Regions from separate parts of the Streptomyces sp. NPDC048057 genome, predicted to be linked through region 1. Evidence: riboswitches for the same ligand, from Rfam matches in the RefSeq annotation. Region 1 holds a riboswitch; each other region holds the start of a gene.

Region 1 (7,350 bases):
CGCGACAGCCCGGAGCAGTTGCGTGCGGACCGGGCGGCGTTGGAGCGGTTCACCGGCTGGGTGGCGGAGCAGTCGCAGGACCGGCTGTCGGTGCTGTTCACCCCGTGGGGCGAGGGCCTGGTCCGCTCCTGGTACCGACGTGCCATGGTGGAGCTGTCGCGGCTGCCGCACGTGCGGCGGGTGGCCATCCAGACCAATCTGTCCTGCCGTACGGACTGGCTCGCCGATGCCGACCTGGACGCGCTGGCGCTGTGGTGCACATACCACCCGGGGCAGACGCCGTACGAACGGTTCCTCGCCAAGACGCACGAGCTGGGACGGCGCGGGGTGCGCTTCAGCGTCGGGATCGTGGGGCTGCCCGAGCACCTGGAGCACGCCCGCCGGCTGCGCGCCGAACTGCCGGACCACGTCTATCTGTGGGTGAACGCGGCGGAGGGACACGCGTACTCGGACGAGGCGGCGGACGAGTGGACCGCGCTGGACCCGCTGTTCCCGTACAGCCGCCGGCCGCACCCCTCGGCGGGGCTGCCGTGTCGTACGGGTGAGTCGGTGGTCTCCGTCGACGGGTCGGGCACGGTGCGCCGCTGTCACTTCGTCCCCGCCGAGTTGGGGAACCTCTACGACGGGTCGTACCGCGCGGCACTGCGTCCGCGGGCCTGTCCGCTGGCCGTGTGCGACTGCCACATCGGCTACGTCCACCTGGAGTCGCTGCCGCTGTACGACGTGTTCGCCGGCGGCGTGTTGGAACGGATCCCGGCGCACCCGGCCGGGTAGTCGGACGGGCCCCGCCGCGTCCCGGCGGGGCCCGCTCGATCACGGGGTCATGCGGTCGGGCGGTCGTGAGGCCGCGGCGTCACAGCGGGAGCAGGTCCGGCCGCTTCGCCACCACGTCGTCGCCCGAGCTCTCGCCGCGCAACCGCCGCCCGATCCACGGCACCAGGTACTCACGGGCCCAGTGGATGTCGTCGCGCCGTACTTCCAGGGTGCCGCGCACCGGCTGCGGCGGCCACGGCTGGTCGGGGTCGGCCGGCACCTCCAGCCCGAGGACCTGTGCCGCCCGCAGCGCCACCCGGGTGTGCCCCTCGGGCGACAGGTGCAGCCGGTCGGGGTCCCAGGCCCGGCGGTCCTGGACCGACTTGAGCGACCACAGGTCCAGCACCGGGCAGCCGTAGCGGTCCGCGATGGCCCGCACGTGCGCCGTGTAGGTGGCGACCTTGCCGCGCAGGTGGCGCAGGACCGGCACGTGCCGGGTGTCGAATCCGGTGGTCACCATGACCGTGCCGACCGCTGCGGTCAGTTGGGACACGGCTCGTTCGAAGCGCTCCGCCACGTCGTCCGGGTCGCTGCCCGGTCGGATGATGTCATTGCCCCCCGCACAGAACGACACCAGGTCCGGGGCGAGTTCCTTCGCCCTCGGCACCTGCTCCTCCACGATCTGGTCGAGGAGCCTGCCGCGCACCGCGAGATTGGCGTACCGGAAGCTGTGCTCCGGTTTGCGGTCGGCCAGCAGGACCGCGAACCGGTCCGCCCAGCCGACGTACGTTCCGTCAGGTCCCGGGTCCCCCACGCCCTCGGTGAAGCTGTCACCGATGGCTGCGTACGACCCGAATCCGCCCTTGTTCTCTGTTCTCGAATCGTCTGCCACAAGAACTCATCTTCGCCCTACAGATGTGACCTACGCGACCGTAGGGAGGGGTTGACGCGCAGTGATTTATCACACCGGAGATGGCGAGGTGATGGGGAATACGCCGAATCCCCCACGGAACGGAGGGCTCCGTGGGGGATTCGGGAGGGCCGGGTCAGCGGCCGGTGGCGCGGTGCGCCGGGGTCAGAGCGAGACGCCGTGGCTGCGCAGGTGGGCGACCGGGTCGATGTCCGAGCCGTACGACGGGCCGGTGCGGACCTCCAGGTGCAGGTGCGGCCCGCTGGAGTTGCCGGTGGAGCCGACCTGGCCGATCGACTGCCCGCCGGTCACGCTCTGTCCGGCGGAGACGGAGAGGGAGGAGAGGTGGGCGTACTGGGAGTAGGTGCCGTCGGTGTGCTTGATGACGACCTCGTTGCCGTACGCACCGTTGTATCCGGCGGAGACGACCGAGCCGGGGCCGATGGAGCGGACGCCGGTGCCGGTGGGCGCGGCGAAGTCGACACCGGTGTGGTAACCGCTGGACCACATGGCGCCGGAGGCGCGGTACGAGGTGGAGACCTGGGCGTTGGCGAGCGGGGCGGCCCAACCGCTGCTGGTGCCGGTGGAGGAGTCGGAGGACTCCGCGGGCGCGGTGGTGCCGCCGGTCGCCTTCTGGGCGGCCGGGGCGGCGGGCGCGGCCTTCGGCTCGACCTTCTTCTCGACCTTGTCGCTCTCGGTCTTCTTCTCGGCCGGCTTCTCGACCTTCTTCTCGGCCGGCTTCTCGGCCGGCTTCTCGGCCGGCTTCTCGGCCGGCTTCTCCGCCTTCGCGGCGCCCTTGCCGTCGGCCTGCGCGCCGACGGTGAGCTTGAGGCCGGGGTGGATCAGCGAGGGGTTCTCGCCGACGGCCGCGCGGTTGTCCTGGTAGAGCTGCTGCCAGCCGCCGTCGAGCCGGTGCTCGTCGGCGATCTTGGACAGGTGGTCGCCGATGACCACGACGTACGTGGTCGGCGCGGCGGCGGCCTTCTCTGCGGCCGGGGCGGCGGAGGCCGAGACCGGGGCGACGACAGGGGCCGCGGGCGCGGTCTGCTCGGCGGCGTGCGCGCCGGTGGCGCCCATCAGGGGAAGGGCGATGGCGGCGCCACCGGTGCCGGCGGCGACGAATCCACGGGTGAAGGCCGTCGACTTGGGACGGCGGTGCTTGCCCTGTGCGGACATGGTGCTGTTCCTCTCCGACGCCTGCGAGGTGAGCTGTCGGGTTCGAGCTGGAGATGCCCGGCCGCGCGCTGGGCGCGACTTCACCCCGAGCCGTCCGGAGTCCGGACCGGCGTACTACCTGGGTCCCCCGCTCCTGCCACAGGTGGGTGGGTGATGATCCGGGCGGCGGCAGGATGAGGCGGTCCGTCCGGAGTGCCGTGACCGTAAACCGGCCACATCGCCAGGAACAAGCCATGACGGCCCGCGCCCGGACCACATGGATCATCGCGCCGGCCGCCGGCAGTCACCCTCCGTGGACGCCGCCCCGTCAACTCCCGCCCGCCGGACGCATCCCCTTTCCGGACAGCCGCCACACAACGTCACCATTGTGATCCTGCTCATGAGGGGCGCCCATCTCCCCCATAGCCGGGGCACGTTATACCGAAGAGCGCATTACTCAATCAATCCGGACAGATGAGACGTTTCCTCGGCGGTCATCAACGTCGGAGTCGGAGTCGGATGACGCTCGCGTCCAGGTCGCGCGCACGGGCGCGGGGAGGCGGGGTGCGGCACGGGCCGGGGACCGGTCCCTGACGATGATTGCCCCAGGTACCGATGTCGTATCGTCGGGAACACGCCACAGTCGGCGACGAGCGCCGGCGGCAGCGACTTCTCCAGGAGCCTTCGTGACGCAGCAGGTGCCGCAGGTCCCCTCGACCGAACCCCAACTGACCGGGGTCCGTAACTTCCGCGACGTCGGCGGGCTCCCGACGACGGACGGTCGGACCGTGGCGCACGGTCGGCTCTTCCGCAGCGGACACCTGGCCCACGCGACCGGCGAGGACGCCTCGTTCCTGACCTCCCTCGGCCTGCACACGATCTTCGACTTCCGCAACGCGGCGGACATCCGCCTCGAAGGGGCGGACGTGACGCTGCCGGGCGTGCGGAACGTGAACCTGCCGCTGAGCGACCCGGCCGACGGGGCCGAGTTCTGGCAGATGGTCCGCTCCGGCGACCTCGACCAGCTCCGCGCCCTGCTGGGCGACGGCCAGGCCGCGAACCGGATGATCGCCTCCTACCACATGATCATCACCCAGCGCACGGCCGAGCACAGCCAGGTGCTGCACGCCCTCGCGCAGGACAGCGTGCCGGCGCTGATGCACTGCGCGGCGGGCAAGGACCGCGCGGGGCTGTCGGTCGCCGTGGCGCTGCTCGCGGTCGGCGTGGAGAGGGAGGCCGTCGAGGCGGACTACCTCAAGTCCAACGACCCGCACCGCCGCTATCTGGTGCGCCGCGCCGAGGGCGCGCCGGCGGGGATGTCCGCCGAGGTCATGGAGCTGCTGAGCCCGCTCTTCGACGCCCGGGCGGAGTACCTGCACACCGCCTTCGACGCCATCGAGCAGACCTGGGGCGGGATCGAGCCCTACCTCACCGAGGGCCTCGGCCTCACCCCCGAGACGCGCGAGCGGCTGCGGGCGCGCCTCGTCGACGGGGACGGCGCCTGACGCGAACGCGCCCGGGCCAGCGGGGCTACTTGGCGCCGACCTCGAAGAGCAGGTAGAGGAAGCCGGCGAAGACGTGGCCGGCGACCAGGTAGGCGAAGAGCCGGATCCAGATGCCCTTCGGGAACTTCCCCTCCTCCTTCTTCTCCCGCCGGGACGCGGCGGGGTCGGGCAGTGCGGCGCCTTCGGGCGCCGTCGGGTTCTCGGTCATGACTGGCCTCTGCTTTCCCCGGCCCCAGCGGGCCGGACCAGAAGTGCGGATGTCAGGAAGTGCGGACGGGTGCGTGGGGACCGCGGGCGTCAGAGGTGCGGATGGAGGATGTCCGGGCTCTGGAGCAGGGTGTGCACGAACAGCATCTCGGCGCCGTCGCGGGTGGCCGCCGCGATCCGGTGCGGGGTGAGCGAGTCGTAGTGGGCGCTGTCGCCGGGGCCGAGTTCGTGCACGGCCTCGCCGAGGCTGAGCCGTACTCGCCCGTCCAGCACGTACAGCCACTCCTCGCCGGGGTGCACCCGCACGAGATCGCCCTGGGCTCCGTACGGCACGATCAGCCGCAGCGCCTGCATGGCCCGCCCCGCCCCGCCGACCTGGTGGTACGTCCAGCCGTCGGCCTCCGACGGCTCGCGGCGACCGGCGCGGATCACGGGGTCGTGCTCGGGCGCCAGCTCGCCCAGGAGCTCGGCCACTGTCGTACCGTAGATCCTGGCGAGGCTGAGCAGCATCGGCAGCGAAGGCTGTCGGCGGCCGGTCTCCAGTCGGGACAGGTGCGCGGGCGACAGTCCGGCGCGCTGCGCCGCGGCTTCCAGGGTCAGTCCCCGGCGGCGGCGCAGGTCGCGCAGTCGGGGCGCCACGTCGGGCAGCTCGACCGGTGCGCCGGCGCCCTGCGGCGCCGGGGGCGCCGCGGCGGGGACCGCCGGGGTGCGGGGGTCCGGGGGGTGGCCCCCGGGAGGACTCTGCATGAGTCCATTGCGCCAGGAAAGTGCCTCTGAGGCAACTTTCTTGCCTCAGAGGCAAAAACTTCGCCGAAGACGCAGGTCAGCGCGGCGTGTCGGCACTTCGGTCAGCGGTTGGCGACGGCCTGTTTGACCAGGGTCTTGCCGAAGTCCCACATCAGTCCGCTGCCCGCGTGCGCCTCGTCCATGACCGCGGTGAAGGCGGTGACGAAGCGGTCCACCTCGCGCTCGCCGATCGTCAGCGGCGGAATCAGCTTGATCACCTCCAGGTGGTCGCCCGACACCTGGGTCAGGATCCGGTGCTTCTGGAGCAACGGCACCACGACCATCTGCGCGAAGAGCCCCTTGCGGGCCGCCTGGAGCACGCTCCAGCGGCTGCGCAGCCGGAGCGAGTCGGGGCGGCCGAACTCGATGCCGGTCATCAGGCCCCGGCCGCGCACCTCGTGCAGGAACTCGTAGCGGTCCACCAGCGCACCCAGCCGGGACCTGAGCAGTTCCCCGGTCGTCCGGGCGCGGGCCACCAGCCCCTCGTCCTCGATCACCGAGAGCACCGCGAGGCCCGCGGCCATCGCCTGGGCGTTGGACCCGAAACTGGCGGAGTGGACGAGGACGCGGTCCATCGACGAATAGACCTTCCTGAAGATCCAGTCCTTGCCGAGGGTCGCTCCGACGGGCACGTACCCGCCGGACAGGGCCTTGGCGACGCACACCAGGTCCGGCTCCACCCCTTCCTCGTGCTGGTACGCGTAGAAGTCCCCGGTCCTGCCGAGGCCGGTCTGCACCTCGTCGGCGATCAGCAGGGCCTTGTGGCGGTGCAGCAGCTCCTGGGCGGCGCGCAGGAAGCCCGGCGGCGCCTCGTGCACGCCCTTGCCCTGGATCGGCTCCACCACGAGGGCGGCCACGCCCCCGCGGGCCAGCTCCCGCTCCACGGCCGCCAGGTCGCCCAGCGGCACGGCGGTGTCCGGCAGCAGCGGTGCGAAGCCGTCGCGGAAGCCCGACTCGCCGTTGACGGAGAGCGAGCCGCAGGTCAGCCCGTGGAAGGCGTGCGCGCAGTAGAGCACCCTGGGGCGGCCGGTGGCGTACCGGGCGAACTTCAGGGCCGTCTCCACCGACTCCGTACCGCTGTTGGAGAAGAAGACCCGGTCCAGGTGCGGGCTGTGCGCGAGCAGCTGTTCCGCGAGCAGCCCGGGCAGGGGCTGGCAGTCGAAGCGGGTGAGGTCGGCCAGCGAGGCGTCCAGGACGTCGTGCAGTGCCTTGCGGACGACGGGGTGGTGCCGGCCGAGGCCCATCACGCCGAAGCCGGCGAGCATGTCGAGGTAGTCGTTGCCGTCGGCGTCCCAGAAGTACGCGCCCTCGGCCCGCTCGTAGGTCTTGTCGAAGCCGATGGTGTGCAGCATCCGCGGCAGTTGGTGGTTGAGGTGCCGGGAGTGCAGTGCGTAGCGCTCGGCGCCGCGCTCGGCGAGCAGCGCCGTCAGGTCGAACCCTCCGGTGCCGCCCGGGGGCGCCGCGCCGGAGGCCGCTTCGGGATGCGACTCGACGCCTGTCGGCAGGTCGGTCATGTGCCTCAGTGCTCCTTGCCCGTCGCAGAACCCGTCGCAGAACCGGCCACGGAACCGATCGCAGAACCGGTCACGGAACCCGCCGCCGCGTCCTTGAGCGCGTCCGTGCGCTTCCCCGCCAGGGCGGCGCTGATGTGCCCGGCGATCTCCACCGGTGTCAGGCCCACGTCGGCGAGGACCTCCGCCCGCTTGGCGTGGGCGAGGAACTGCTCCGGGAGGCCGAGGGTCCGCAGCGGCACGTCGACGCCGGCGTCGCGCAGCGCCTGCCCGATCGCCGACCCCACGCCCGCGCTGCGGCTGTTGTCCTCCACGACGGCGACCAGGCGGTGCAGCGCCGCCAGCGGCGGGAGGTGTTCGTCGACGGGTTTGACCCACCGCGGGTCGACGACGGTGCAGCTGACGCCGCGCTCCGCCAGCAGCTCCGCGGCCTGGAGGCAGACGGGCGCCAGGGCGCCCACCGACACCAGCAGCACGTCGGGCGGGCAGGCGGCGTCGGGCTCCGCCGTGCGCCGCAGCACGT
Region 2 (7,350 bases), on a different contig from region 1:
GCACACCTTCCAGTTGCGGTCCCAGAGCTGGTTGCGGCGCTCGCCCGTGCTGTCGTGCGAGGTCAGCATGGAGAAGCCGACGTCCTGGGCCGCGTCCTGGGCGGCCTGGAGTCCCATGCCGACGAAGTTCGGCACCGGCGTCGCGCCGGAGTCGCCCCCGGCATGCGCGACGCCGGCGGTGGTGCGGGGCGTCTTGGCCGGCGCGGCGGTCACGGTGGCGGTCACCGCGGGAGCCGGCGCCGCACCGCCCCGCGGCGTGACCGTGACGGTGGGCCCGGGCGCGGCACGACCGCCCTTCTCCCCTTCGTCGCCCCCGCCCGAAGCACCGATGCCGACGCCCATGAAGAAGAGGACGGCGGCTCCGGGAACGACGAAGCGCTTGCGCGCCCAGCCGGGTCCCTGCGGTTTCGGAGCCTGCCCGCCCCACGGCGCCTGCTGCGACTGCCCGCCCCACGTCATGCGATCTCCCCAACACGTTCTTTTGAGGCCCCGAACCTAACCGCGGCGGATCGGTGGAGACAGACAGACCGCCGGAAGGTGATGGATTCGTGATCATGATGTGTAGTTTTTGCGCTCTCCCTCGTCGCAAGTGCGCCCGCGCGACACGAGAACGGCCCCTGACCAGCAAATCGACCCCCATCTTCAGGGGCACCCTCCCTCATGGATTTCTGTACGTCCTGTACGTTTCTTACGGAAGCACAGACGGGGCCGGTCGCAGCGCGCCCGTCGAGGACCGAGGAGAGGTACGCCATGACGCAGCCCGTCGCCCGATACGTCCTGCCGCAGTTCACCGAGCGCACCGCGCACGGGAACCGCACCCTCGACCCCTACGCCAAGCTGCTCGAAGAGCGGATCGTCTTCCTCGGGACGCCGGTCGACGACACCGCGGCGAACGACGTGATCACCCAACTGCTGTACCTGGAGTACGCGGCGCCGGAGCGTCAGATCTCGCTCTACCTCAACTCTCCCGGCGGCTCGCTCAGTGCGATGCTCGCGATCTACGACACGATGCAGGTGATCACCTGCGACGTCGAGACGACCTGCATCGGACAGGCCGTTTCGACCGCGGCGCTGCTGCTGGCCGCGGGCGCCCCCGGCAAGCGCCTGGCCCTGCCGGGGGCGCGGATCGTGCTCCAGCAGCCCGCGCTCGACGAGCCGGCCCGGGGCATGCCGTCGGACCTGGAGATCGAGGCGCGGGAGATCCTGCGGCTGCGCGCCCTGATGGTGGAGCTGTTCGCCCGGCACACCGACCGGTCCGCGGAGCAGATCGCCGCCGACCTGGAGCGCGACACCTTCCTGGACGCGGCGACGGCCAAGGAGTACGGGCTGGTGGACCACGTGATCGGCAGCCGCAAGTCGTCACTGACCGGCCGCGGCTGACGGAAGGCGCACCCGTGCTCCGGCCCGAACTGCCGCCGCTGCCGGCGCTGACCCGCGCCGAGGCCGATCTGATCGACGGCTATCTGCGCATCGTGGACCTGGTGGGACGCATCAACCCCAGCCGTGGCGACCTCACGTACTCCTCGTTGCGCGCCGCCCAGGCGCTGGTGACTCAGGCGGTCGCGGTCAAGGACGCGCTGGCGCTGATGCACGACCGCGGGGAGGACGCCCTGCACGCGGCCACCCTCGCCCGGGCGCTGCGGGTGCTCGACGGCGAACGGCGGGCGCTGCGAGTCACCATCCCCGCCGACCCTGCCCCTTGACGGCCCGTCATCCGACACGTCAACCGCCATTCGGGTTCCCGCCCGGATACCTCGTTTGATGTAGTCGCGGCGCCCCCGGCCGATACGCTCAAGTTGCGCGGGACGACGATCCCTCTAGCGGAATGTCCTATTCCAGCGCTGGTGCGGGCCTCCCCCGGCGTCCACTCCCGGTGGGAAATTGCGGCGTGTCCACCTGAATGGCGCATTCGTGTTGAAACTCACATACCGCCGTTTTGACTCGGAAATCCGGCACGGCGTGGGACAAGATCCCTGGGACGACAAGCCCCCGTCACCTCGGCGGGGCGGTCCGAACGGACGCCGAGTCCTGCCGCCGTTCCGGATGACTGGTCGACAGGAGTGCTTCGGCAGGAGTGGAGGACCCGAGCAGTACGGGACGGCCGGTGCGCCGGACGTTCCTCGGGGTGAAGCCGCATCAGCGGCCGGGCACCTTCGTCCGCCCGAACCCGACAGGTCACCCTTCACAGGCGGCTGACGAAGGGTTGCGCATGACTGCGCAGATGAACGTCCCGTTCCTGATCGGCCGGGCGGGTGCGGTGTCCGCCCTGACCCTCGCCGCACTCGGTGGCTCGATGCTCGTACCGGGCGGCTCGCCCGAGGCCCAGGCAGCAACGGCACACGCGGGCAAGGCGCTCAAGGTCGCCGCGGACAAGAAGGGTTCGCCCTACCGGTGGGGCGCGGCGGGGCCGCGCCGCTTCGACTGCTCCGGTCTGACGCTCTATTCGTACAAGAAGGCGGGCAAGAAGCTGCCCCGGACCGCCCAGCAGCAGTACAACTCCACGCGTCGGGTCTCCACCGCCAAGAGAAAAGTGGGTGACCTCGTCTTCTTCCACTCCGGTCGGAGCGTCTACCACGTCGGCATCTACGCCGGGAAGGGAAAGATCTGGCACTCGCCCAAGCGGGGTTCCTGGGTGAAGCTGGACAAGATCTGGAGCAGGAGCGTCTCGTACGGCCGGGTCCGCTGACGGCGGTCCGCCGGCCCGTCAGCACACCGGCCCGCCGGGTCAGTCGGCCCGGCGAGCCGGCCAGGGCAGGGTGATCCAGACCGTCTTGCCGCCGTCCTCGGTCGGCTTGACGGTCAGCCGCCCGCCGCTGTGCGCCGTGAGGCTGCGGATGATGACCATGCCGCGGCCGTTGTCCTGGCGCACGGCGGCCGGCAGCCGCTGGGGCCATTTCGGATGGCTGTCCGTCACCCCGAGGCGCAGTTCCTCGTCCCGCTCCAGCAGCACGTCCACCCGGAAGGTGGGCGACTGGCCGAAGGTGTGCTGCACGGCGTTGGTGGTGAGTTCGGAGACGATCAGCCGGATCGTGTCGAGGGCGTCCGACCCCGCGGGAAGCCCCCACCCCGTCACCGCGCCGGTGACGAACCTCCGGGCCGCGGAGACCGAGGCGGGCTCGCTCGGCAGGGTGATGGTGGCTTCCTGGAGGTCTGCCATGGCGACGTCGTCCCTTTCCCACCGGGGCCGTGCTCCGACTTCGTAGCCGATGGATGCGCGGACGGCCGCGGACAGTGCTTCGCGCGCCACACTGCCATTCATCGCGGTGCCGGGTGAGGCGATCCGCCAAGATGCGCAGCGTTTCGTCGCTCGAAGCGGTGAACTCTACGACGCAAGGCCGTTTTTGGACACTCCTCGCGCGCCCGGTGGTGCCGTGCGCACCACGATCTCCACCGCCGCCGCGATCTGCTCCCGCGTCAGATCGGCGCGGGCGGTGAGCCGGAGCCGGGAGATCCCGTCCGGCACCGACGGCGGGCGGAAGCAGCCCACCCGGAGCCCCGCGGCGCGGCAGTCGGCGGCCCAGCGCAGCGCCGCTTCCGGCGCGGGCGCCCGGACGGACACCACGGCGGCGTCGGGCCGTACGGCCGTGAGGCCCCCCGCGGTCAGCCGCTCGTACAGGTCCGTGGCCGCCGTGCGCACCCGGCCGGCGAGCCCGGGGTCGTCGCGCAGCAGCCGCAGGGAGGTGAGCGCAGCGCCCGCAGCGGCGGGTGCGAGGCCGGTGTCGAAGATGACCGTACGCGCGGTGTTGACGAGGTGGTCGATGACCCGGGCGGGGCCGAGGACCGCCCCGCCCTGGCTGCCGAGGGACTTGGAGAGCGTGACGGTCGCCACCACGCCGGGGGCGCCGGCGATCCGGGCCGCGTGCAGGGCGCCGCGCCCGCCGTCGCCGAGCACGCCGAAGCCGTGCGCGTCGTCCACCAGCAGGGCCGCGCCCCGCCGGGCGCAGACGGCGGCGAGTTCGGCGAGCGGCGCCGCGTCGCCGTCCACGGAGAAGACGGAGTCGGTGACGGCGATGGCCCGGCGCCCCGGGTGGGCGTCCAGGGCCTTGCCGACCGCTTCGGGGTCGGCGTGCGCGCTGATCGCGGTCTCGGCCCGGGACAGTCGGCAACCGTCCACGATGGAGGCGTGGTTGCCGGCGTCCGAGACGATCAGGCCCTCGCGCCCGGACAGCGCGGTGACGGCCGCCAGGTTGGCTGCGTAGCCGGACGCCAGGACCAGAGCGGACTCGAAGCCGCAGAAGGCGGCGAGTTCCCGTTCGAGTTCGGCGTGCAGGGCGGTGCTGCCGGTGACGAGGCGGGAGCCGGTGGAGCCGGCGCCCCAGCGGCGGGCGGCCTCGCCGGCGGCCCGGGTGATGTGCGGGTGGCGGGTGAGCCCGAGGTAGTCGTTGCCGGCGAGGTCGAGCAGGTCGCCGTCGGCGGGGCGGGGGCTGAGCGTGCGCACCAGCCCGGCCCGCTCCCGGTCGCGGGCCGCGTCGTCGAGCCAGTGGAAGGGGTCTGGGTGCAAGGCGTTCGGCTCCTCGTACGGCTCGTGTCACAGGCCGCGCTTTTGTAGGCAGCTCACAGACCCTAATCGCCGGCGCCCGGGTAACCCATGTGGTCATACACACACTTCGTCGCGGCGCTGTTGTGGGGTTTCGACTTTCCCCGGAGGAGTTCGGTAGGCCAGGATCGGCGCCATGGACCTTCTGGACACGCTGGTGGAGAAGGGGCTGCGGCGCGAGCTGCCGACCCGGGAAGAAGCGCTCGCCGTCCTGGCGACCTCCGACGACGACGTGCTCGACCTGGTGGCCGCGGCGGGCCGGGTGCGCCGTCAGTGGTTCGGCCGTCGGGTGAAGCTCAACTACCTCGTCAACCTCAAGTCGGGCCTGTGCCCCGAGGACTGTTCGTACTGCTCGCAGCGGCTGGGGTCGACGGCGGGCATCTTGAAGTACACCTGGCTGAAGCCGGACGAGGCGTCCGAGGTCGCCGCGGCCGGGGTCGCGGGCGGCGCGAAGCGGGTGTGCCTGGTCGCCAGCGGGCGCGGGCCGACGGACCGGGACGTCGACCGGGTGTCGAAGACCATCGAGGCCATCAAGGAGCAGAACGAGGACGTGGAGGTGTGCGCCTGTCTCGGGCTGCTCTCCACGGGGCAGGCGGAGCGGCTGCGCGCGGCGGGCGCCGACGCGTACAACCACAACCTCAACACGTCCGAGGGGACGTACGGCCAGATCACCACCACCCACACCTACGAGGACCGGGTCGACACCGTGCGGCAGGCGCAGACCGCCGGGTTGTCGGCGTGCTCGGGGCTGATCGCGGGCATGGGCGAGAGCGACGAGGACCTGGTCGACGTGGTGTTCGCGCTGCGCGCGCTGGACCCGGACTCGGTGCCGGTGAACTTCCTCATCCCCTTCGAGGGCACCCCGCTCGCGAAGGAGTGGCACCTCACCCCACAGCGGTGCCTGCGGATCCTCGCGATGGTGCGGTTCGTCTGCCCGGACGTGGAGGTGCGGCTGTCGGGCGGGCGCGAGATCCATCTGCGCACCCTGCAGCCGCTCGCGCTGCACGTGGTGAACTCCATCTTCCTCGGCGACTACCTGACCAGCGAGGGGCAGGCCGGCCAGGCGGACCTCGACATGATCGCGGACGCTGGCTTCGAAGTGGAGGGCGCGGGCACGACGACGCTGCCGACGCACCGGGCGGGCGGCGGCTGCGGTTCGCCCTGCTCGGCCCCCGGACCGGACGTCCCGGACGCTGAGGGCGCTGAGGGGTCCGAGGAGGGCGCGGGCCAGCGCACGGACGCCGGGCGCCCGGACCTGGTGGCGGTGCGCCGCCGGGGCGCCGGCACCGAGGTGGCCCCCAATGCCTGAGGCCCCGCCCGCCGTGGACGTCGCCGAGTTGCTGGCGCTGGACCGGGCGCACGTGTGGCATCCGTACGGGCCGATGCCCGGCCGCGCGGACCCGCTGGTCGTGGAGTCCGCCGCGGGCGTACGGCTGCGGCTGGCGACGCCGGTGCACGGGCACCGCGAGGTCGTCGACGGCATGGCGTCCTGGTGGTCCGCCCTGCACGGCTACAACCACCCCGTCCTGAACGAGGCGGCGCGCGGTCAGTTGGAGCGGATGAGCCATGTGATGTTCGGCGGGTTGACGCACGAGCCCGCCGTGCGGCTGGCCGAACGCCTGGTGGAGATCACCCCCGAGCCGCTGCGGCACGTCTTCCTCAGCGACTCGGGCTCGGTCTCCGTCGAGGTCGCGGTCAAGATGTGCCTCCAGTACTGGCGCTCGACCGGCGACCGCGCGAAGCGACGGCTGATGACCTGGCGCGGCGGCTACCACGGCGACACCTGGCAGCCGATGTCCGTGTGCGACCCCGACGGCGGCATGCACGCGCTGTGGAGCGGGGTGCTGCCGGAGCAGGTCTTCGCGGACGCACCGCCGGCGGCGTACGAGCAGGCGTACGCGGACCACCTGCGGGAGTTGGTGGCCCGGCACGCCCACGAGCTGGCGGCGGTGATCGTCGAGCCGGTGGTGCAGAACGCGGGCGGGATGCGCTTCCACTCCCCCGCGTACCTGCGGGTGCTGCGCGAGGCGTGCGACGAGCACGGCGTCCTCCTCGTCTTCGACGAGATCGCCACCGGCTTCGGCCGCACCGGGACGCTCTTCGCCGCCGAGCAGGCGGGGGTGAGCCCCGATGTGCTGTGTCTCGGCAAGGCGCTGACCGGCGGCTATCTCTCGATGGCGGCGACCTTGTGCACCTCGCGGGTGGCCGACGGCATCTCGCAGGGCGAGGTGCCCGTGCTCGCCCACGGTCCGACGTTCATGGCCAACCCGCTCGCCGCGTCCGTCGCCCTGGCCTCCGTCGACCTGCTGCTGTCGCAGGACTGGGCCGGGGAGGTGCGGCGCATCGAGTCCGCGCTGCGCCGGGGGCTCGCCCCCGCGACGGCCCTGCCCGGGGTGGTCGACGTGCGCGTCCTCGGCGCGATCGGCGTCGTCCAGCTCGATCACGCCGTCGACATGGCGGCGGCCACGGACGCGGCGCTGCGGCACGGCGTGTGGCTGCGGCCGTTCCGGGACCTGGTGTACGTCATGCCGCCGTTCGTGATGGACGACGAGGACCTGGCGACGGTCTGCACGGCGGTGCTGGCGGCGGCGTCGGCATCGACGGCCGCAGCGGCGGACGCCGGGCGGCCGTGGCCGCGGGCTGAGCCGACTCGACGGAAGAACGGAAGCGACACATGAACGTCATCGTGGTCTCGGGCACCGGGACGGAGATCGGGAAGACCGTCGTCACCGCGGCGATCGCGGCGAACGCCCGCAGGCGCGGCCGGAGCGTCGCCGTGGTGAAGCCGGCCCAGACGGGCGTACGGGTCGACG
Region 3 (7,350 bases), on a different contig from region 1:
GGCCGCGGCGGAGGTCGCGGAGCGCGCCGGCTCCATCGCCGTGCAGACCCACCAGAAGATCGTCGGCGTGGTGGAGAACATGTCCGGGCTGCCCTGCCCGCACTGCGACGAGATGGTCGACGTGTTCGGCACCGGCGGCGGCCAGAAGGTCGCCGAGGGTCTGACGAAGACGACCGGGGCGAACGTGCCGGTGCTGGGCTCCATCCCGATCGACGTACGGCTGCGGGAGGGTGGCGACGAGGGCCGGCCGGTCGTCCTCAGCGACCCGGAGTCGCCGGCGGGCGCGGCGCTGCGCTCGATCGCGGGGAAGCTCGGCGGCCGGCAGCGCGGCCTGGCGGGCCTGAGCCTCGGCATCACGCCCCGCAACAAGTTCTAGGGCCTGTCTTACGGATCAGGCTGGATCAGGGTGGGGGTGCCCCCACGCCCTCCGGGCGTAGGGGGAGGGGTCTGGTGCCGTGGATCTCAAGGCGGAGGATGGGGGTACTCCCCCACGGCTACGCGTGGGGGCGCCCCCACCCGGGCCGCTAGGCCCAGGGGGAGAGCCAATGCGGTGGGGGTACCACCGTGCCCGCAGGGCACAGGGGGCCGTCGGCGACCGACGACAACGCGGCGTGGGGGCACCTCCCGGGCCGAAGGCCCAGGGGGAGCGGCACCAGGGCACGCGAGCCCAGCAAGATCCGTAAGACAGGACCTAGGTCCTGTCTGGAGTTCCAGCGCGGGAGAAGGAGCGGCGACTGGTGCCGTCGAATCCAAGGCGGAGGAGGGAGCCGACGCGGAGTGTCGGCGAGTGACGACAACGCCGGAGGCGGCGGTGCCGAGCGTCGCGACGCCGCGGGGGAACTCCAGACAGGACCTACGGGTGCACTCGGTCCGCCGCACCGGCGGCACTGTCAGTGGTGGGGTGCACCATCGGGGTGGGAGGTGGCGCGGTGACGGCGATGTCTGGGGCGGGGCGGACCGGGGGGACCCGGACCGGCTTCGACTGCGACGTGCTCGTGGTCGGCGGCGGGATCGTCGGCCTGTCGACGGCGTACGCCCTGACGCGCTCGACGCCCGGCACCCGCGTCGTCGTCCTGGAGAAGGAGCCGGCCCCGGCGCGCCACCAGACCGGCCGGAACAGCGGCGTGATCCACAGCGGGATCTACTACCGTCCCGGCTCGCTCAAGGCGCGGTACGCGACGCGCGGCGCGGCCGAGATGGTGAAGTTCTGCGCGGAGCACGGCCTGCCCCACCGGGTCACCGGCAAGCTGATCGTCGCCACCCGGCGCGACGAGCTGCCCCGGCTGCACGCCCTGGTCCAGCGCGGCCGGAAGAACGGCATCCCGGTGCGCGAGCTGGGGCCTGCGCAGATCACGGAGTACGAGCCGCAGGTGCGCGGCCTCGCCGCGATCCACGTCGGCACGACGGGCGTGTGCGACTTCGCCGCGGTCGCCCGGGCGCTGGGCGAGGCCGCGCAGGCGGCCGGCGCTGAGGTCCGGTGCGGCGAGGAGGTCGTCGCGGTGGACCGGCGGCCCTGGGGCGTCGCGGTGCGCACCGCGTCCGGCGCGGTCGTCCGGGCCCGCGCGATGGTGAACTGCGCGGGGCTGCACAGCGACCGGCTGGCCCGGCTGACCGGGGACGACCCCGGCGTGCGGATCGTCCCCTTCCGCGGTGAGTACTACGAGCTGGCGGACCCCTCGCTGGTGCGGGGCCTGGTGTATCCGGTGCCGGACCCGGCGTTCCCGTTCCTGGGCGTCCATCTCACCCGCGGCCTCGACGACCACGTCCACGTCGGCCCGAACGCGGTGCCGGCGCTCGCCCGCGAAGGGTACGGATGGAACGTCGTGCACCCGCGCGAGCTGGCGTCCACCCTGGCCTGGCCCGGCAGCTGGCGCATAGCCCGCCGGCACTGGCGGTACGGGGCGGGCGAGCTGCGGCGCTCCCTGTCGAAGCGGGCGTTCACGACGGCGGTGCGGGAGCTGTTGCCGGCGGCGGAGGAGGACGGTCTGCGGCGGGTGCCGGCAGGGGTGCGGGCCCAGGCGGTCGGGCGGGACGGGGCGCTGGTGGACGACTTCCTGATCCACGAGACGAGCCGGGTGGTGCACGTCCTGAACGCGCCTTCGCCTGCGGCGACGGCGAGCCTCCCCATCGGCCGCGCGATCGCCTCCCGCGCCCGCGCCCACCTCTAGGGCCTGTCTGCGCCATGCCAGCTGCGGTGTTCCAGCGCCTGCGGCTCGTCTGTGGTTGCCCGCGCAGTTCCCCGCGCCCCTAAACCCCCTGTCCGTGCCCCGCAGACGAAAGACGGGGCCAGCACATCAGGGGCGCTGGGGGTACCCCCGTGCCCGCAGGGCACAGGGGCGGAACTGCGCGAGCAACCCGCCACCGGGGCGCAGGCGCCCGAGGACCGCGGCCGGCATGGCGCAGACGCGGCCCCAGGAGCGGAGCCGGAGCCGGAGGCGCAACCGTAGAATGGGCGCATTGTGTCGAAGCTGCGTCATCACACCCCAGAAGAAGCCTCCGCTCCCAGCCGGGACCGGGGCGAGCCGCGTTTCCCCGGCGGGCCCGCCGCCGACCCCGCCGGATCGCACCACGAGCGGCGGATCCGGAGTTTCCAGCCGCGGCGGAGCCGGGTGACCACCGGGCAGGAGGACGCGCTGCGGCGGCTGTGGGGCGCCTGGGGGCTGGACATCGACGGGCGGCGGGTGCTCGACCTCGCCGAGATGTTCGACGGGCTGCCCGTCGTCCTGGAGATCGGCTTCGGGATGGGCGAGGCCACCGCCCGGATGGCCGCGGCCGACCCCCGCACCGGCATCCTCGCCGTCGACGTGCACACCCCCGGCCAGGGCAATCTGCTGGCCCTCGCCGAGCGGAACGGCCTGACGAACGTCCGGGTCGCCAACGGCGACGCGATCATCCTGCTGCGCGAGCAGCTCGCGCCGGGCGCGCTCGACGGGATGCGGGTGTACTTCCCCGACCCCTGGCCGAAGAAGCGCCACCACAAGCGCCGGCTGATCCAGCCCGAGTTCCTGACGCTGGCCGCGCGCTGTCTGAGGCCGGGCGCGGTGCTGCACTGCGCCACGGACTGGGAGCCGTACGCGGAGCAGATGCTGGAGGTGCTCTCGGCGCACCCGGACTTCGAGAACGCGTGCGCCGACGGCGGCTTCGCGCCGCGGCCCGACTTCCGGCCCCGTACCCGCTTCGAGGGGCAGGGGCTGGACAAGGGACACGTCGTACGGGACCTCCTCTTCCGGCGCGTGGCGCCCCCCGCCGGTTCCGGTCCCGAAGGCGTCCCCCAGCAGCAGGCCGCCCCCACATCGTCCTGACGGGGCCGTCACCGGGCCGGTCCGCGGCCACGGAAACCGATTCCGCCTCGCCGACTGTCACTGGTCCTCGTTAGGGTCGTCGGGTGTCCGAGCCGCCGCCCCCTCCCCGGTCCGCGCCCCAGCAGGCGCAGCCGGTGTTCGACGCGCTGCCCGAGCGCTCCCACTGGCGCTACAAGCCCCGTCGCGCCTCGCAGCTGTGGCGCAGCAGGGCGATCCGCGTCGGGGTGCTGATCACCCTGCTGGCGCTGTGCGGCCTGGTGATCCTCGCGCTGGTGCGGGAGCAGACGGGCACCCGGGGCTTCCTCGTCGGCCTGGGGCTGGCCACCCTGCCCGTTCCACTGCTGCTCGCCGCGTTCCGCTGGCTGGACCGGGTCGAGCCGGGCCCTTGGCGCCACCTCGTCTTCGCATTCGCCTGGGGCGCGTTCGCCGCCGCCCTGGTGTCGCTCACGGCGAACACCTTCGCGGCCCGTTGGATAGCCACCGCCACCGCCGACCCCTCCAGCGCGGACACGCTCGGCGCGACGGTGGTGGCCCCGGTCGTCGAGGAGAGCGCCAAGGCCGCGGCCGTCTTCCTGCTCTTCTTCTTCCGCAGACGGGACTTCACGGGCCTGGTCGACGGCGTCGTGGTCGCCGGCTTCACCGCGACCGGCTTCGCCTTCACCGAGAACATCCTCTACCTCGGCCGGGCCTTCGACGACGACCAGTCGACGGGCTCGGAGGGCTTCGAGTCGATGACGGCGGCGACCTTCTTCGTACGGATCGTCATGTCGCCGTTCGCGCACCCGCTGTTCACGGTGCTCACGGGCATCGGTTTCGGGCTGGCCGCGCTGGCGGCCCGCCGGCGCAGGTTCCGCCGCACCGCCCTGCCGCTGCTGGGGCTCGTCCTCGCCATGGGCGTGCACGCGCTGTGGAACGGTTCGGCGTCGATGCTCGGCCCGTTCGGCTTCTACGCGGTGTACGCGCTGTTCATGGTCCCGGCCTTCGGCCTGCTGACGTGGTTGACGATCTGGTCCCGGCAGCGGGAGTTGCGCACGGTCTCCACGGCGCTGCCGGCGTACGCGGCGGCCGGCTGGCTGGCGTCCGCCGAGCCCTCCGCGCTGGCCTCCATGCGGGCGCGCACCGCGGCCCGTGACTTCGCCCGGCGTACGCAGGGGTCCGCGGCGGCGCACGCGGTGGCGGAGTACCAGCGCTTCGCGACCTCGCTCGCCTTCCTCCGCCACCGGGCGCAGCGCGGCGCGGTCGACCCTGACTTCGTCGCACGGGAGCAGGAGTTGCTGCACCACATGTGGCGGCGCAAGGAGGTGGCGAGCCCGGCGCTGACGTACGCGGCCCGGGCGACGGGCGCGGTCCGGGTGCCCCCGCCGTACCGGGACTACGAGGGCTACAACCCGTACCGCGTGTGACGCGGGGACGTATCGCTGGCCAAGATCCGGCGGAAAAGACCGACGGCCCTGGCGTCGGGGGGTGACACCAGGGCCATCGGCGATTTCGGGGACGGCGTACGAGCACGGCCGGCAGCCGGCTGAGGGCGCACGAGCGCGCCCCATGCCCAAGAGCCGGAAGAGCTCAGGGAACTCAGCAGTGCGAGGAAGCCGGCGCCCGCTCGTCGCAGCCGTCGTCGGGCCAAAAGCTCAGGGCCCGGGACTCGCTGCTCAGACGTTGAGGTTCTTGCTCTGCAGCCAGGACGCCGGGTTGATGGTGGCACCGCCCGGGGTCTTGACCTCCATGTGCAGGTGCGCACCGGAGACGTTGCCGGTCGCGCCCACGCGCCCGACGCCGTCGCCCGCGACGACCTTCTGGCCCGCGCTCACGCCGACCGTCTGCATGTGGGCGTACATGATCTCGGTGCCGTCGTTCAGCTCCAGGATGACCTGGTAGCCGTACGCCGGGCCGGACCAGCCGGCGAACTTGACCGTACCGGCGCCCACGGCCTTCAGAGGGGTGCCCGCCGAGGCGACGAAGTCGAGGCCGGTGTGCTGGCCGGAGGACCACATCGAACCGGACTGGCCGTACGTCGCCGAGATGCTGTACGAGGAGAGCGGCAGCGCGAACATCTTCGCGAGCTTCGCCTTGCGCTCCTCCTCCGCCTTGGCCTTGGCCTCCGCCTCGGCCTTCTTCTTCTCGGCCTCGGCCTTCGCCTTGGCCTTCGCGCGCGCCTCCGCCTCGGCCTTCTCCTTCGCGGCCTTGTCGGCGGCGGCCTGCTTCGCGGCCTCGGCCTGGGCCTGCTGCTGCTCGGCCTGCTGGAGGATCCTGGAGCGCAGGGCCTCGCCGGCGCCGCCTTCGGCGGTGGCGCCCATGGCCATCAGCTCGCTGGAGCCTTCGGTGGACGGCTCGTTACCGTCATCGTCCTTGCCGTCGCCGCCCCCGAGACCGTCGGGGAGGGAGATGGCGACCGGGGGCTTGTTCTGGGCGGTGGCGATGCCACCCGCGCCGACCGCGGCGATCACACCGACGCCGAGGACGGTGGAGCTACGGGCGAAGGCCCTGCGCTGCTGGCGCAGGACGCGGTGGCGACCGCGCGAGGAGCCGACCGTGTCCGCGCTGGGGTTCCACTCGCCGTACGAGCGCTCGGCCCCGTTTTCGCTGAAGGCACCGGTCCTGGAGGACCCGGCAGGAGCTTCCGGGGCAGGGCTGTTGGACGCCACTGAGGCGTACTCCTTTCCTTCCTTCTCGCCTACCGGGTTAGCTGACGGGTTCGGAGCAGGAAGGTCTCCTACGGAACGCTTCGCAGGCTGCGAAGCATCCGATTCACCCCAAGAGGTGGTTCCCCGGTTCCCTTGCGGGATTCGGCGCGTGCGCACGGCGTCGCCCTGACGGCGACTGGGACGACCGCGCTGCGTTATCGAACGTTAATAGACACCCGGACCGGATTCCAAGCCGGTCCCCATGATCGTTAACGAAGATCGCGGAACCAACCGGGACACAAGCGGCCGGATTCGGGCGACTTGAGCGGCCCGAACGAGGTTTAACCCGCACCTCGACCCTGCCATGGCCCTGACAGTACGTCAGATGGCGTGCTCCGAGCAGTCGTTCGACTACGCTGCGTGGACCGTCGGCGGGAGCTGGGGTCTCTCCTACGGATCAGGCCCTAGGCGGGCCGGGTGACCGCCAGCAGCGCCATGTCGTCCGTGGAGCCGCCCCCGGTGTGCCGGCGGACGTCGTCGATGAGCGCGTCCAACAGCTCCCCCGGGCCCGGGAAGGCGCGCCCGACGAGCCGGCTGCCCGGCTCATAGAAGGCTCCGGACGCGTCCCGCGCCTCCGACAGGCCGTCCGTGTAGAGCAGCAGCGTCGCCCCCGGCGGCATCGGGTGCTCGTCCACCCGGTCCGGCCACTCCCCCAGCGACTGCATTCCGATCGGCAGCGCCGGCTCCCCCGGCGCCAGCCGCCCCAACCCTCCGTCGCCGCGCAGCAGCAGCGGCTCCGGGTGCCCGCGGTTCACCAGCCGTACGACCCCGAGGCCGTGCGGGATCTCCGCGATGACCGCGGTGGCGAACCCCTCGAAGGCGTCCACGTCGGCCTCGCCCCGCCGCCCCGCCTCCCGGGTCAGCGCCCGCTCCAGCCGCTCCGCCACCCCCTCCAGGGCGCTCTCCTGCTCGGCCGCCTCGCGGAACGAGCCGATCAGCACGGCCACCGCCTCCACCGCGCCGAGCCCCTTGCCCCGTACGTCCCCGACCACCAGCCGCACCCCGTGCGGGGTGTCCTGCACCGCGAAGAGGTCGCCCCCGATGAACGCGTCCGCGAGCGCCGCCTCGTACCGGGCCGCGATCCGCAGCCCGCCGATCTCCTCGGCGGGGGTGGGCAGCACGGCGCGCTGCGCGGTCTCGGCAATCACCCGGGCGGAGGCCAGCCGCTCGTTGCTGCGCGCGACGACCCGGTTGATGAAGAGCGCGAGCACCGAGACGGTGAAGACGGTGGTCAGCTCGGTGTACGCCTGGGTCTGCCCGAGCGAGTGGTTGTAGACGTCCAGGGCCAGCTCGGTCAGCACGGCGAAGGCGCCGGTCGCCAGCGTGACGGCCCAGGAGAAGAACGGGGCGGCGATCAGCGGGGC
Region 4 (7,350 bases), on a different contig from region 1:
CCCGCGCAGCCCCCCGCAGGGCTGCCGATCAGGCGATGGACGCCGCGATTCCGTCGAGGATGTCGTGCTCGCTGACGACCACCTCGTCCGCCCCGATCCGCTCCATGATCGCGAGCAGGACGAGCGCGCCCGGGACGATCACGTCCACCCGTCCCGGGTGCATCACCGGGATCGCGGCCCGCTCGTCGTGGGTCGCGGCGGCCAGGGTGCGCACGATCTCCGCGACCGCGGCGCGGGAGATCCGGGAGTGGTGGATCGCCCGGGAGTCGTACGCGTCCAGTCCCAGCGCGATGCCGGCGACCGTGGCGACGGAGCCGGCCAGCCCCACCAGCGTGCGGGCGCCGCGCAGCGGCACGGTCTCCTCGGCGAGGTCCAGGGCGGCCTCGATGTCCACGCGGACCGCGGCCAGTTCGGCCGCCGACGGCGGATCGCTGCGCACGTGGCGCTCGGTGAGCCGGACGCAGCCGATGTCCACGGAGCGCGCGGCCTCCACCCGGTCGCGTCCGATGACGAACTCGGTGGAGCCGCCGCCGATGTCGACGACCAGCCGCTCCTCGTGGCCGGGCAGCTCGCCGGTGGCACCGGTGAAGGAGAGTTCGGCCTCCTGGTCCCCGGTGATCACCTCGGGCTCGACGCCCAGGATGTCGACGACGCCCCGGACGAAGTCCGCGCGGTTCTCGGCGTCGCGGGTGGCGGAGGTGGCGACGAAGCGGACGCGCTTGACGCCGTGCTGGGCGATGGCCGCGGCGTACTCGCGGCAGGCCGCGAAGGTGCGCTCCAGCGCCTCGGGGGCGAGCCGACCGGTGCGGTCGACGCCCTGCCCCAGTCGGACGATGATCATCCGTCGGTCCAGCTCGACCAGTTCGCCACTGCTCGGATCGACCTCGGCGACGAGGAGCCGGATGGAGTTGGTGCCGCAGTCGACGGCGGCGACGCGGGTCATGCGTCCTCCTCCGGGGCCTGCGCGGCGAACCCGTCGGCCGGGCACGGGGTCACGCAGGGGCCCTTGCGCCACCACTCGGGCAGCATCGCGATGGCCTCGTCGCCCAGCGGGTTGACCCCGGGGCCCGCGGCCAGCGAGTGCCCGACCAGGACGTGCAGGCACTTCACCCGGTCCGGCATGCCGCCGGCGCTCGGGAAGCCCGTCAGCTCCTCGATCTCGTCGCGGCGCGCGATGTAGTCCTCGTGCGCGGCCCGGTAGGCGGCGGCGAGTTCGGGGTCCGTCGCCAGCCGCTCCGACATCTCCTTCATCACGCCGTTGGCCTCCAGCGTGCCGATCGCGGAGGCGGCGCGCGGGCAGGTCAAGTAGTACAGCGTGGGGAAGGGGGTGCCGTCGGGCAGCCGGGGCGCGGTCTCGACGACGTCCGGCAGTCCGCAGGGGCAGCGGTGGGCGATCGCCCGCAGACCGCGCGGCGGGCGCCCGAGCTGGAGCTGGAAGGCCGCGATGTCGTCGTCCGTGGGGGCGGTGTGCTCGGTGGTGGGTGGAGGGGTTTCCATGCCTGCCTTGGATCCGTCGTTCTACGTTGCTGCGTCGTCGTGCTGCGTGGTGCTGCGTCGTCGTGCGTGCCGCGTGGGTCCGGTGCGCGGTCAGTCGCGGTCCGCGTCGTCGACGCCTTCCCAGACGTTCGAGTACCAGGGCCGGTCGGCCGAGCCCTCGTCCTTGCGGCGCTGCTCGGCCGCCTCCGGGTCGATCATGATGTACCCGGTCTCCCCGGGCAGCACGTAGTGCAGGTGCTCGCGGGCCAGGCGGCGGACGTACATGTCGTCCTGGAGCCGCGCCTTCTCGTCCCGCAACCGCTCCACCTGCTGCTCCGCGTCGGCCATCCGCTCGCGCTGGTCGGCGATGTCGCCGCGCTGCGAGACGTACTGCCGCATCGGGTACGCCAGCGCCACGACGAGGGAGCAGACGACGAGCGCGAGGAAGGCCGCCCGGCCCGTCAGCCGGGAGCGGCGCGCCTGGCGCTTGGTCTGGGAGCGGTACACGCGCGCGGCGGTCTGCTCGCCGAGCAGTCGCAGCCTGGTCGCGGTGGAGAACCGTCCGTCACCGGTCCCGGGCTTCCTTCGGGCCATCTCTTCCGCCTCCCCTGCGCCGGCTGCTCCGTCGGTGCCGTCTGGTCGGTGCCATCGGGGGACGTACGCGCGTACGTCCCCGGACACGGTACGGGACCGCGGCCGGGGACGTACCGCACGACTGGCTGCCGGGGCCGATCAGCCCTTGAAGCGGGGGAACGCGCTGCGGCCCGCGTACACGGCCGCGTCGTCCAGGATCTCCTCGATGCGCAGGAGCTGGTTGTACTTGGCGACGCGCTCGGAGCGGGCCGGGGCGCCGGTCTTGATCTGACCGCAGTTGGTGGCGACGGCCAGGTCGGCGATGGTGACGTCCTCGGTCTCGCCGGAGCGGTGGGACATCATGCACTTGAAGCCGTTGCGCTGGGCCAGCTCGACGGCGTCCAGGGTCTCGGTCAGCGAACCGATCTGGTTGACCTTGACGAGCAGGGCGTTCGCGGAGCCCTCCTCGATGCCGCGGGCCAGGCGCTCCGGGTTGGTGACGAAGAGGTCGTCGCCGACGATCTGGACCTTGGCGCCCAGCTTGTCGGTGAGCACCTTCCAGCCGGCCCAGTCGTCCTCGAAGAGCGGGTCCTCGATGGAGACCAGCGGGTAGGCCGCGACCAGCTCCTCGTAGTACTCGGTCAGCTCGGCGGCGGAGAGGGACTTGCCCTCGAACTCGTACGAGCCGTCCTTGTAGAACTCGGAGGCGGCGACGTCGAGCGCGAGCGCGATGTCCTTGCCCGGGACGTAGCCGGCTTCCTTGATCGCCTCGATGATCAGGTCCAGCGCGGCGCGGTTGGAGTCCAGGTTCGGCGCGAAGCCGCCCTCGTCGCCGAGGCCGGTGGACAGGCCGCGGCCCTTCAGCACCTTCTTGAGGGTGTGGTACACCTCGGTGCCCCAGCGCAGCGCCTCGGAGAAGGACTCCGCGCCGATCGGGGCGATCATGAACTCCTGGATGTCCACGTTGGAGTCGGCGTGCGAGCCGCCGTTCAGGATGTTCATCATCGGAACGGGCAGCAGGTGCGCGTTCGGGCCGCCGAGGTAGCGGAAGAGCGGCAGGTCGGACGCCTCGGAGGCGGCGTGCGCCACGGCGAGGGAGACGCCGAGGATGGCGTTGGCGCCCAGCGACGACTTGTCCGGGGTGGCGTCCAGGTCGAACATCGCCTGGTCGATGAGGCGCTGCTCGGTGGCGTCGTAGCCGACGAGCTCCGGGCCGATCTGCTCGATGACGGCGAGGACGGCCTTCTCGACGCCCTTGCCCTGGTAGCGGTTCGGGTCTCCGTCGCGGAGTTCCAGGGCCTCGAAGGCACCGGTGGAGGCACCCGAGGGCACGGCGGCGCGGCCGGTGCTCCCGTCGTCGAGGCCGACCTCGACCTCGACCGTGGGGTTGCCTCGGGAGTCCAGGATTTCCCGGGCTACGACGACGTCGATGGACGGCACGAGCATCTCCTTCTGGGATGTGACGCGTGGGGTGCGGGCTCAGCGGCCCAACGGCAAGAGCCTAACCGGCTGGGGGGCGCCGACCGGCCGCTGCCCGCCCCCTGGGACGAAAAAGAGTGCGAAGAACTTCACCCCGGCCGAAAGGCGCACAGCTACTGCCGGGTAACGCCTCTCAACTGCGCGGATGCCTGCTCAGACGCGGGCCATCGACGATCGGCGCGGGCGCGCGGCGCACCCGTGACACACAGAACCCCGGGCCGGCGCGTACGGGGGAAGCGCGCCGGCCCGGGGCCGTGAGTGGCGAACCCGTGGGGGGTCGGGTCGGGGTGACGGCCCGTGGGTTCGCGACGGGTCAGCTCAGGTGGAGCTGCTGACCCGGGTAGATGACGTCGGCGTCGTCCACGACGTCCTTGTTCAGCTCGAAGAGCTTCTGCCAGCCGCCCTCGACCTGCTCGGTCTCGGCGATCTTGCTCAGGGTGTCGCCGGACTGGACCTCGTACTCGCCGTCGCCCTTCTCGAAGCCGCCGGCCTTCGGCGCGGACTTGGCCGGGGCGGACGGGCGCTCGGAGCGGGTGGTCGGGGCCTCGGCGCGCTCCTGCGAGGGCTGCGCCTGCTGCTGCTTCGGCTGCTCCTGCTTGGGCTGCTGCTTCGGCTGCTCCTGCTTCGGGGCGGGGGCCTGCTCGGCGCCGCCGCCGTTGTACGCGGCCTTGGAGAGGCCGACGCCGCAGCTCGGCCAGGCACCCTTGCCCTGGCCCGCGAGGACCTTCTCGGCGATCTCGATCTGCTGCGACTTGGAGGCGAGGTGCGCGTTCGACGCGTACTTGGTGCCACCGAAGGCGGCCCAGGTGGAGGCGGAGAACTGCAGGCCGCCGTAGTAGCCGTTGCCGGTGTTGATGGACCAGTTGCCGCCGGACTCGCACTGGGCGACCTTGTCCCACTCGGCGGCGGTGGCGGCGGAGGCGGAGGTGGCGCCCACCAGCGGGGCGGCGATCGCGGCGGTGGTGATGCCGGCGAAGGCGGCGAACTTGGCGGCCTTGGACGGGCGGCGGTGCTTGCCCTTGCTGGAAAACAGCATGGTGGATCTCCTCACCGACGCCTACGAGGTGAGCTGTCGGGTTCGGGCCAAGTGAGTTGCCCGGCCGCGCGCTCGGCGCGGCTTCACCCCTAGGGCGTGTCTGACGGATCTGGCTGGGCTCGCGTGCCCTGACACCGCGCCTCGCCGCGTTGTCGTCGGTCGCCGACGCTCCGCGTCGACTCCCTCCTCCGCCTTGATATCCACGGCACCAGACCCCGCTCGCTGGTCCAGCCCGATCCATCAGACACGCCCAGCCGGTGTCCGTGCCCCGGGTCTCCCCGGGGTGGACGGGACCGGCACGTACGTGGGTCCCCCGCTCCTGCCTTCGGCGCTCTCGCGACGACTGTTCCCCCCGACCGACGGCAGGATTCGGCGTGACGGTCAGTGGTGCCCGCTTTGGCGAGCGGTCAGACCGTAAACACAGCCCTCCCCGATGTTCAAAGAAGGAACATCGGGGAGAAAACGCCCATCACGGCCTTCCGGAAACCTCCGTTTCCGCAGGTGGGGCACGGAATGCGTCGTTCCGCTCGGCCACGGAAGCCCGTTCGAGCAGAGAGACACATGTCTCACTTACGCAGAAACGGACAAAAGCCGGCAAAACCCTGCCTCAACGTGCCCCGGAATCGGGCTACTTCACCCCGAGGTCAAGGTTCTGACCAGGCAGGATCAAGTCGGGATCAGCGCCGACCGCGTCGCGGTTGGCCTCGTACAGCGCCGGCCAGCCTCCGGGGAGGTCCTGCGCGTCCGCGATGGCCCAGAGGTTGTCCCCGGGGCGGACGGTGTACGTGCCGGGCGACGCGGTCGCGGTGTCCCCGCCGGCCTCGCCCTTCTCCTTCTGGACGTCGGCGGCGGCACCCGGGTTGCCCGGGGTCGCGCCGTCCTTGCCGGCGCCGCTGTCGGTGCCGGTGCCCGTCGAGCCGCCGTTCTGCTGGCCCTTCGCCGGTGCGCCGGCCGCCTTGCCCGGGTCGGCGGGCTGGACGGAGTCGCCGCGGCCGGGCGTGTCGCTGCGCGAGGCCCGGGTGTCGTCGGTCGCGCGCTGTTCGCCCGCGCCCTTCCCCGCACTCTTCTCCGTACCCTCGCTCGTGCCCGAGGGGTCCGGGGTCGCAGGAGTCGCAGGAGTCGCCGAGGATTCGGTCGCGGCCGGGCCGCGGTGCTTGCCGCCGGCCTTCTTGCCCTCGTCCGCACCGGTTCCCGGCCCGACGCCGTTGCCGACGCCCTGGGTCGAGGTGGGGGACGGCACGGCCGGCACGGAGGGCGTCGGCAGCGCGCCCGGGTCGACCTTCGGCGCCTTGACGCCCGGCAGCCCCGCGTTCGCCCCGCAGGACGACCACGCCAGCGGCCCCTGGGCGGCCAACACCTTCTCCGCCACCGCGATCTGCTGCGAACGGCTCGCGAGGTCGGCGCGCTCCGCGTACTGCGCACCGCCGAAGGCGTCCCAGGTCTCCTGCGAGAACTGGAGCCCGCCGAAGTAGCCGTTGCCGGTGTTGGCGCTCCACTGCCCGGCGCTCTCGCACTCCGCCACGCGGTCCCAGACGGCGGAGTCCGCGGCGGACGCCGACCCCGCGCCCAGGAGCGGGATCGCGATCGCGGATCCCGTCACCCCCGCGGCGACGACGAGGGCCGGGGCCTGGCGAGGACGGCGATGTCGACCATTCCCGGAGAGCATGCGGTTGCCTTTCGCTGACGGCTGAGACGGGGGTGAACGTAGCCGGACTCCAACGTCAGTCACAAGTCGATGCAGCCGGGATAACGCGAACATCACAGAGTTGATGCTCCGTCAGTAAGTTGGAGCTCCGAACTCCACGGGAAGCGTGCGCAGTCCACGCATGATCAGACCACCGCGCCAGCGCAAATCGGTCGGATCCACGGCGAGTTGCAGGTCAGGGAGGCGTCGCAACAGGGTCGCCAGCGCGGTCTGCCCCTCGATGCGGGCGAGTGGCGCGCCCAGGCAGTAGTGGATGCCGTGCCCGTACCCGAGGTGCTGATTGTCACGTCGGGACAGATCGAGGACGTCGGGCCCGTCGAAGCGTTCGGGGTCGCGGTCGGCGGCGGCGAGCACGACGAGGACGGGGTCGCCCTCGGCGACCCGCTGCCCGCCGATCGTCAGCGCCTCGGTGGCGAACCGCCAGGTCGCCAGCTCCACCGGCCCGTCGTAGCGCAGCAGCTCCTCCACGCCCGTCGCCAGCAGGTCGGTCTGACCCGCCGCCAGGGACTCCTGGAGCAGGGCGCGCTGCGCGGGGTTGCGCAGCAGGGAGTACGTGCCGTTCCCGATCAGGTTCACGGTCGTCTCGAACCCCGCGAAGAGGAGGATGAACGCCATCGCGGCGACCTCGTTCTCGGTGAGGTGCTCGCCGTGGTCGCTGGCCCGGATCAGCCCGGAGATCAGGTCGTCGTCGGCGCTCTCGGCACCGAGCGTCTCCCGCTTGCGGTGGATCAGCTCGGCGAGGTAGCCGCGCATCTTCTTCACGGAGCGCGCCACGCCGCCGCGGGGGCCGCCGCCGTGGCGGATCATCATCCCCGCCCAGTCCCGGAAGTCGTCCTGGTCCTCGGCGGGCACGCCCAGCAGGTCGCAGATCGCGTAGATCGGCAGCGGAAAGGCGAACTCGTGGATCAGGTCCGCGCTGCCGCGGTCCGCGAAGCCGTCGATCAGCCGGTCCGTCAGCTCCTGCACGCGCGGCGCGAAGGCGGCGACGCGGCGGGGCGTGAACGCCTTGGAGACGAGCCGGCGCAGCCGGGTGTGGTCCGGCGGGTCGATGTTCAACAGGTGCGTCATCAACTCCGCCTTG

The links. A riboswitch is a leader RNA that binds a small molecule or an ion and turns the genes downstream of it on or off. The one in region 1 is predicted to bind cyclic di-AMP.
Region 2: another riboswitch for cyclic di-AMP. It lies ahead of AB0E05_RS15225 (C40 family peptidase); the one in region 1 lies ahead of AB0E05_RS23970 (peptidoglycan DD-metalloendopeptidase family protein).
Region 3: another riboswitch for cyclic di-AMP. It lies ahead of AB0E05_RS05485 (M23 family metallopeptidase); the one in region 1 lies ahead of AB0E05_RS23970 (peptidoglycan DD-metalloendopeptidase family protein).
Region 4: another riboswitch for cyclic di-AMP. It lies ahead of AB0E05_RS29720 (transglycosylase family protein); the one in region 1 lies ahead of AB0E05_RS23970 (peptidoglycan DD-metalloendopeptidase family protein).

The regions. Positions count from the first base shown of each region.
Region 1 covers NZ_JBEZNF010000020.1:171,709-179,058, forward strand. Annotated here, with positions in the region: gene AB0E05_RS23960 (STM4011 family radical SAM protein) at 1-774, shown strand, start outside; gene AB0E05_RS23965 (SGNH/GDSL hydrolase family protein) at 854-1,645, opposite strand; gene AB0E05_RS23970 (peptidoglycan DD-metalloendopeptidase family protein) at 1,829-2,839, opposite strand; cyclic di-AMP (ydaO/yuaA leader) riboswitch at 2,845-2,998, opposite strand; gene AB0E05_RS23975 (tyrosine-protein phosphatase) at 3,505-4,323, shown strand; gene AB0E05_RS23980 (DUF6126 family protein) at 4,349-4,531, opposite strand; gene AB0E05_RS23985 (XRE family transcriptional regulator) at 4,621-5,277, opposite strand; gene AB0E05_RS23990 (aspartate aminotransferase family protein) at 5,379-6,830, opposite strand; partial or broken gene AB0E05_RS23995 (transketolase C-terminal domain-containing protein) at 6,836-7,350, opposite strand, start outside.
Region 2 covers NZ_JBEZNF010000011.1:140,886-148,235, forward strand. Annotated here, with positions in the region: gene AB0E05_RS15210 (PASTA domain-containing protein) at 1-459, opposite strand, end outside; gene AB0E05_RS15215 (ATP-dependent Clp protease proteolytic subunit) at 751-1,380, shown strand; gene AB0E05_RS15220 (hypothetical protein) at 1,395-1,703, shown strand; cyclic di-AMP (ydaO/yuaA leader) riboswitch at 2,010-2,206, shown strand; gene AB0E05_RS15225 (C40 family peptidase) at 2,210-2,686, shown strand; gene AB0E05_RS15230 (ATP-binding protein) at 2,726-3,157, opposite strand; gene AB0E05_RS15235 (8-amino-7-oxononanoate synthase) at 3,323-4,501, opposite strand; gene bioB (biotin synthase BioB) at 4,674-5,846, shown strand; gene AB0E05_RS15245 (adenosylmethionine--8-amino-7-oxononanoate transaminase) at 5,839-7,215, shown strand; gene bioD (dethiobiotin synthase) at 7,212-7,350, shown strand, end outside.
Region 3 covers NZ_JBEZNF010000004.1:38,715-46,064, forward strand. Annotated here, with positions in the region: gene AB0E05_RS05465 (Mrp/NBP35 family ATP-binding protein) at 1-376, shown strand, start outside; gene lhgO (L-2-hydroxyglutarate oxidase) at 939-2,168, shown strand; gene trmB (tRNA (guanosine(46)-N7)-methyltransferase TrmB) at 2,460-3,302, shown strand; gene AB0E05_RS05480 (PrsW family intramembrane metalloprotease) at 3,386-4,705, shown strand; gene AB0E05_RS05485 (M23 family metallopeptidase) at 4,955-5,947, opposite strand; cyclic di-AMP (ydaO/yuaA leader) riboswitch at 5,959-6,104, opposite strand; gene AB0E05_RS05490 (PP2C family protein-serine/threonine phosphatase) at 6,391-7,350, opposite strand, start outside.
Region 4 covers NZ_JBEZNF010000030.1:89,801-97,150, forward strand. Annotated here, with positions in the region: gene AB0E05_RS29700 (Ppx/GppA phosphatase family protein) at 29-943, opposite strand; gene AB0E05_RS29705 (DUF501 domain-containing protein) at 940-1,497, opposite strand; gene AB0E05_RS29710 (septum formation initiator family protein) at 1,588-2,070, opposite strand; gene eno (phosphopyruvate hydratase) at 2,209-3,495, opposite strand; gene AB0E05_RS29720 (transglycosylase family protein) at 3,842-4,564, opposite strand; cyclic di-AMP (ydaO/yuaA leader) riboswitch at 4,568-4,689, opposite strand; gene AB0E05_RS29725 (transglycosylase family protein) at 5,193-6,230, opposite strand; gene AB0E05_RS29730 (cytochrome P450) at 6,342-7,350, opposite strand, start outside.